Regions from separate parts of the Actinosynnema sp. NPDC059335 genome, predicted to be linked through region 1. Evidence: riboswitches for the same ligand, from Rfam matches in the RefSeq annotation. Region 1 holds a riboswitch; each other region holds the start of a gene.
What was found. Region 1 has a riboswitch for glycine ahead of gcvT (glycine cleavage system aminomethyltransferase GcvT). Riboswitches for the same ligand answer to the same signal wherever they lie in the genome.
Positions count from the first base shown of each region.

Region 1 (2,255 bases):
GCCATCGCCGCCGCGTGCCTGGCGTCGCTGGTCGTGTGCTGCGGCCTGGCCTACTGGCAGTGGGAGCGGTTCTCCGAGGCGGGCGGCACGTTCCAGAACCTCGGCTACGTCTTCCAGTGGCCGCTGTTCGGCCTCTTCCCCGCGTTCATGGTGTGGCGCATCCGCAGGCTGGACGCCCGCCGCAAGGCCGAGGCCGCCCGGGAGCCGGTGGTCGAGCCGCCGCGCCCGATGGTTACCGTGGAGCCCGTCAGGACACCCGTGCCGGACGACGAGGACGACGAGCTGGCGGCCTACAACCGCATGCTCGCCCAGCTCCACGCGCGGGACCAGCGGTGAGGCGAAGGTAGGACGATGAGCGGCGCGTTGACCAGGTTCCGGTTCATGGCTTACGTGGTCGGTGTCGGCCTGCTGCTGCTCGTGGTCGCCATGATCGCCAAGTACGCGGGCGGCAACGCGGGCATGATGCAGGTCGTCGGCCCCGTCCACGGCTTCCTCTACGCCGTCTACCTGGTGCTGACCGTCGACCTGGCGCTCAAGGCCCGCTGGTCGATCAAGGGCACCGCCCTGGTGCTGCTCGCGGGCACGATCCCGTTCGTGTCGTTCTACGCCGAGCGCAAGGTCGTGGAGACCGTCCGGGCCGAGAAGAGCCTGTGACCGGGGTTGACCCCGCCCGCCGGCCACCCCTAGCGTCTGGCGGTACCAACTGAACACGGCCGTCGATGTCGCGCGGGAGAGTCCCCGAGCGGGGCGCCGAAGGAGCAACTCCTCCCCGGAATCTCTCAGGCCCAGGTACCGCGCGACGAAGGCAACTCTGGAAAGCAGGCGCACCCGCTGCGCCTCGCCCACGGTGCAAGCCGCCCGCGCCGGGTGGCGAAGCTCTCAGGCTCATGGCAGAGGGGGAGGCTCACTCGACGAGGAGTCTCCGATGGGCCGTGTCATCCTTTCGCACGTGACGCTCTCGGGCGCGCCCGCGCCGACCCGACCGGTCGGCCCGCCGGCGTGCCCGCACCCAGGGAGGACCCGCCCGATGGAAAGCCGCCGCACGCCCCTGCACGCCGAGCACGAGGCGCTGGGCGCCCAGTTCACCGACTTCGCGGGCTGGCGGATGCCGCTGCGCTACGACAGCGAGCTGGCCGAGCACCGCGCGGTGCGCACCTCGGCGGGCCTGTTCGACCTGACCCACATGGGTGAGATCGTGCTCACCGGCCCCGAGGCCGGCGCGGCGCTGGACCACGCCCTGGTCGGCCACGCCTCCGCGATCGGCGTCGGCCGCGCCCGGTACACGATGATCTGCGAGGCCGACGGCGGCGTGATCGACGACCTGATCGTCTACCGCACCGGCGACCGGGAGTACATCGTCGTCGCGAACGCCTCGAACGCCGCCGTCGTCCACGAGGCCCTGGTCGAGCGCGCGAAGGGCTTCGACACCACCGTCGAGGACAGGTCCGCCGACTACGCGCTGCTCGCCGTGCAGGGCCCGCGGTCCACCGCCATCCTCGAAGCGCTCACGCCCACCGACCTGACCTCGGTCAAGTACTACGCCTCGTACCCGACCGAGGTCGCGGGCAAGCCGGCCCTGCTCGCCCGCACCGGCTACACCGGCGAGGACGGCTTCGAGCTGTTCGTCGCCCCGGCCGACGCCGCGCACGTCTGGCAGGCGCTGCTGGAGGCGGGCGCGCCGCACGACCTCAAGCCCGCCGGCCTCGGCTGCCGCGACACCCTCCGCCTGGAGGCGGGCATGCCGCTGTACGGCAACGAGCTGGGCCGCGACCGCACGCCCTTCCACGCCAACCTCGGCCGGGTGGTGAAGCTCGACAAGCCGGGCGACTTCGTCGGCCGCGACGCGCTGGCCGCCGTCGCCGAGCAGGGCGTGGCCGAGGTCCTGGTCGGCCTGAAGACCACCTCCCGCCGCGCGCCCCGGCACGGCTACCCGGTGCTGGACGCGGACGGCAACCGCATCGGCGAGGTGACCAGCGGCGCGCTGTCGCCGACCCTCGGCTACTCGGTGGCGATGGCCTACGTCACCACCGGCCACACCGAGCCGGGCACGGAACTCTCGGTCGACGTGCGGGGCAAGCACGAGCCGGTCGAGGTCGTCGCGCTGCCCTTCTACCAGCGAACCAGCTAAGGGAGAGACCCACACATGTCCGAGCACTTCAACACCTCCCTCGCGGAGTTCGACCCGGAGGTCGCGAACGCCGTCGCCGCCGAGCTGCACCGGCAGCAGAGCACGCTGGAGATGATCGCCTCGGAGA
Region 1 covers NZ_JBHYXZ010000012.1:24,019-26,273, forward strand. The annotation lists gene ACFXGA_RS05955 (hypothetical protein) at 1-336, shown strand, start outside; gene ACFXGA_RS05960 (DUF3817 domain-containing protein) at 352-654, shown strand; glycine riboswitch at 718-805, shown strand; glycine riboswitch at 806-904, shown strand; gene gcvT (glycine cleavage system aminomethyltransferase GcvT) at 1,028-2,128, shown strand; gene glyA (serine hydroxymethyltransferase) at 2,144-2,255, shown strand, end outside.

Region 2 (2,255 bases), on a different contig from region 1:
TCACGTTGGTCGCCGGTCGTCGTGGCCGGACCGAGGGGAGGCAGGCGTGGTCGAGGAAGCGCCCATCCGGGCCGGATCCGGCGAACAGGGTGAGCTGTTCCCGGACTCCTCGCTGCCGGACGAACTGGTCGGGTACCGCGGCCCCGCCGCGTGCCAGATCGCGGGCATCACCTACCGCCAGCTGGACTACTGGGCGCGCACGGGCCTGGTCAACCCGACGATAAGGAGCGCTCACGGCTCCGGCAGCCAGCGGCTCTACTCGTTCAAGGACATCCTGGTCCTCAAGGTCGTCAAACGGCTCCTGGACACCGGCGTCTCGTTGCAGAACATCCGGGTCGCGGTCGACCACCTGCGCCGCCGCGGCGTGCAGGACCTGGCCCGGATCACGTTGTTCAGCGACGGCACCACGGTCTACGAGTGCACCTCCCCGGAGGAGGTGGTCGACCTGCTCCAGGGCGGCCAGGGGGTGTTCGGCATCGCGGTCAGCGGCGCGATGCGGGAGATCAGCGGCACGATCCACGACTTCCCCGCCGAACGCGCGGACGGCGCGGAGATCGTGGAGGCGGCCGACGACGAGCTGTCCCGCCGCCGTCGCACCCGGGCCATCGGCTGACCCGGCGAGGCCCGGCGGCAACTGAGATCCACGTCGCGCCGGCGGTTCCGAGGGCGTCCCCGCCGGGTACCATTCGCGCGTAGTCGCTTTATCCCGCGCGGGAGAGTCCGAGCCAGTCTCGGCGCCGAAGGAGCAAATCCTCCCCGGAACCTCTCAGGCGCAAGGACCGCGCGGGTGAGACGCCTCTGGAAAGCGGGTCGGCAGCACGCCGACCCCGCCGACGGTGCAAGCCCGGCCTCCGGGTGAAGCTCTCAGGCGCCCGACGTCGGGCAGAAGACAGAGGGGGAGGGCAACGGCAGGAGTCTGTCCGGAGCCCTGGAGGCCAGCACCGATGACGCAGGACCGCATCCCCCTCGCCGCACTCGAGCACGGCACCCCGTTCGCCGACCGGCACGTGGGCCCGCGGCCCGCCGAGCTGGCCCGCATCCTCGACGTCATCGGGGTCGGGTCGCTGGAGGAGCTGGCGCAGCGCGCCGTCCCCGAGTCGATCCGCGAGCGCGACCTGGCGCTCGACCTGCCCGAGCCCGCCACGGAGACCGAGGCGCTGGCCGAGCTGCGCGCCCTCGCCGCGCGGAACCGCCCGATGACGCAGATGATCGGCCTGGGCTACTACAACACCACGACGCCGCCGGTCATCCTCCGCAACGTGCTGGAGAACCCCGCCTGGTACACCGCGTACACGCCGTACCAGCCGGAGATCTCCCAGGGCCGCCTCGAAGCGCTGCTGAACTTCCAGACCATGGTCGCCGACCTGACCGGCCTGCCGCTGGCCAACGCCTCGATGCTGGACGAGTCCACCGCCGCGGCCGAGGCGATGACGCTGGTCCGCCGCGCCGGCCGGTCGAAGTCGGCCAGGTTCGTGGTGGACGCCGACACGCTGCCGCAGACGCTGGCCGTGATCGAGACCCGCGCCGAGCCGCTGGGCATCGAGGTGGTGACCGCCGACCTGTCGCAGGGCCTCGAAGGGCTCGGCCTGGGCGGCGACTTCTTCGGCGTGCTGCTGTCCTACCCCGGCGCGTCCGGCGTGGTCCGCGACCACGCGGGCGTCATCGAGGAGGTGCACCGGGCCGGCGCGCAGGTCGTGGTGGCGGCCGACCTGCTGTCGCTGGCGCTGCTGCGCCCGCCCGGCGAGATCGGCGCGGACGTGGTCGTGGGCACCACCCAGCGGTTCGGCGTGCCGATGGGCTTCGGCGGGCCGCACGCCGGGTACATGGCCGTGCGGCAGGGCCTGGAGCGGCAGCTCCCGGGCCGGCTCGTCGGCGTGTCCGTCGACGCGGACGGCTCCGTCGCCTACCGCCTCGCCCTCCAGACGCGCGAGCAGCACATCCGCCGGGAGAAGGCCACCAGCAACATCTGCACCGCCCAGGTGCTGCTCGCCGTGATCGCGTCGATGTACGCGGTGTACCACGGCCCGGAAGGGCTGAAGGACATCGCGACCCGCGCGCACCGGATGGCGACCGTGCTGGCCGCCGGCCTGCTGGAGGGCGGCGTCGAGGTCGTGCACGGCGAGTTCTTCGACACCGTGCGGGCGCGCGTGGAGGGCCGCGCGGCCGAGGTCGTCGCCGCCGCGCGGGACCTGGGCGTGAACCTGTGGCAGGTGGACGCGGACGTGGTGTCGATCGCGTGCGACGAGACGACCACG
Region 2 covers NZ_JBHYXZ010000142.1:7,338-9,592, forward strand. The annotation lists gene ACFXGA_RS31930 (MerR family transcriptional regulator) at 47-613, shown strand; glycine riboswitch at 702-792, shown strand; gene gcvP (aminomethyl-transferring glycine dehydrogenase) at 945-2,255, shown strand, end outside.
Region 2: another riboswitch for glycine. It lies ahead of gcvP (aminomethyl-transferring glycine dehydrogenase); the one in region 1 lies ahead of gcvT (glycine cleavage system aminomethyltransferase GcvT).

Region 3 (2,255 bases), on a different contig from region 1:
CGCCGGGCATGTTCGCCACGCAGTAGAAGACCGAGTCGTGCACCTGGTAGGTCGGGTCGGCGTGGGTGGTCGGCCGCGAGTCGGCGAAGCAGCCGCCCTGGTCGATCGCGATGTCCACGAGCACCGAGCCGGGCTTCATGTCGGCCACCAGCTCGTTGCTCACGAGCTTCGGGGCCTTCGCGCCGGGCACCAGCACCGCGCCGATCACCAGGTCGGCCTCCCGGACCGCCTGCTCGACCGAGTAGCGGTTGGAGGTCACGGTGCGCAGGCGGCCCTGGTAGAGGGCGTCGATGTGGCGCAGCCGGTCGACGTTGGTGTCCAGGATCTCCACGTCCGCGCCCAGGCCCACGGCGATCGCGGCCGCGTTGAGGCCCGCCACGCCGCCGCCGATGACGACCACGCGCGCCGGGTGCACGCCGGGCACGCCGCCGGGCAGCACGCCGCGCCCGCCCGAGGGCTTCATCAGCGAGAACGCGCCGACCTGCGGCGCGAGCCGGCCCGCGACCTCGGACATCGGCGCGAGCAGCGGCAGCGCGCCGTTCGGCGTCTGCACGGTCTCGTAGGCGATGGCGGTCGTGCCGGAGTCCAGCAGCGCCTGCGTCAGCGGCCGGTCGGCGGCCAGGTGCAGGTAGGTGAACAGGACCTGGCCCTTGCGCAGCCGCGGGTACTCCTCGGCCACCGGCTCCTTGACCTTCAGCACCAGGTCGCCCTCGGCCCACACGTCGTCCGCGGTGGCGAGGACCTTCGCGCCGGCCGCCAGGTACTCCTCGTCGGTGATGGCCGAACCGAGGCCCGCGCCGGCCTCGACCACCACGTCGTGGCCGCGCTGGGTCAGCTCGTGGGCGCCCGCCGGGGTCAGCGCGACGCGGTACTCGTGGTTCTTGATCTCGCGGGGAACTGCGATCCGCACGGTGGGCTCCTTCGGCCGTTGTTACACCCAAGGTCCGTCAACGGGTGATCGGTGTCATCGTGCGGCCGGCACGAACGCGCCGGGAACCGGTTGTGCCGGCCGCACAAGCCGGACGGCGCGTTGACACCCGTCCGGGGCGGCACCTAGCGTGCGGGCCAACCAACTGAACATCGGCCGCGGCGCGTCGTGAGCGCCGGAACCCGCGCGGGAGAGACCTCGGTGCCACGGCCGGGGCGCCGAAGGAGCAAGTACCCCGCACACTCTCAGGCAGCGAGAACCGCTCGGGTGAGGCGACTCTGGAAAGCGCGCCCTCCGGCGCGCACCCACGGTGCAAGCCGCGACGTCGCGGCGAAGCTCTCAGGTCCCAGGACAGAGTGGGGATCCGGACCTCGCCGTTAGGGAGCGCTGTCGTGACTTTTCCGGACAACCTGCTTTACACGCCCGAGCACGAGTGGGTCGACTGGGCGCCGGGTACCCAGGAGCCCGTGGCGGTCGGGATCACGTCGTACGCCGCGGGGTCGCTGGGCGACATCGTCTTCGTGGAGCTGCCGGAGGTCGGCGCCGCGGTGACGTCCGGCCAGGTGTGCGGCGAGCTGGAGTCCACCAAGTCCGTGAGCGACCTGTACGCGCCGGTCAGCGGCGAGGTCGTGGCGGTCAACGAGGACGCCGTGCGGGACCCGTCGTTGATCAACAACGACCCGTACGGGGCCGGCTGGCTGTTCAAGGTGGCCGTGACCGACGCGACCGGGTTGCTGACCGCCGCCAAGTACGCGGAACTGACCGGGGACTGACGTCATGGCGATCAGCGTGTTCGACCTGTTCTCGGTGGGGATCGGACCGTCCAGCTCGCACACCGTCGGCCCGATGCGGGCCGCGATGATGTTCGCGGACCGGCTGGGTCCCGTGCTCGGCTCGGTGGACCGGGTGCGCGTCGAGCTGTTCGGGTCGCTGGGCGCGACGGGCCACGGGCACGGCAGCCCGAAGGCGGTGCTGCTGGGGCTGGAGGGCCACCGGCCGGAGGAGGTGGACCCGGTCGAGGCCGAGCGGCGGACGGCGGAGATCCGCGCCACCGGGCGGCTGCGGCTGGGCGGCGTGCGGGAGATCGCGTTCCGGGAGGACGCCGACCTGGTGATGCACCGGCGCAAGTCGCTGCCGCTGCACCCCAACGGGATGAGCTTCGAGGCGTACGCGGGTGGGTCGGTGGTCGACTCGGCGGTGTACTACTCCGTCGGCGGCGGGTTCGTGGTGGACGAGACGGCCACCGGGACCGACCGGATCAAGGCCGACGAGACGCGCGTCGCCCACCCGTTCCGGACCGGTGACGAGCTGCTGGGCCGGTGCCGGG
Region 3 covers NZ_JBHYXZ010000004.1:51,724-53,978, forward strand. The annotation lists gene ald (alanine dehydrogenase) at 1-910, opposite strand, end outside; glycine riboswitch at 1,106-1,200, shown strand; gene gcvH (glycine cleavage system protein GcvH) at 1,321-1,701, shown strand; gene ACFXGA_RS02100 (L-serine ammonia-lyase) at 1,706-2,255, shown strand, end outside.
Region 3: another riboswitch for glycine. It lies ahead of gcvH (glycine cleavage system protein GcvH); the one in region 1 lies ahead of gcvT (glycine cleavage system aminomethyltransferase GcvT).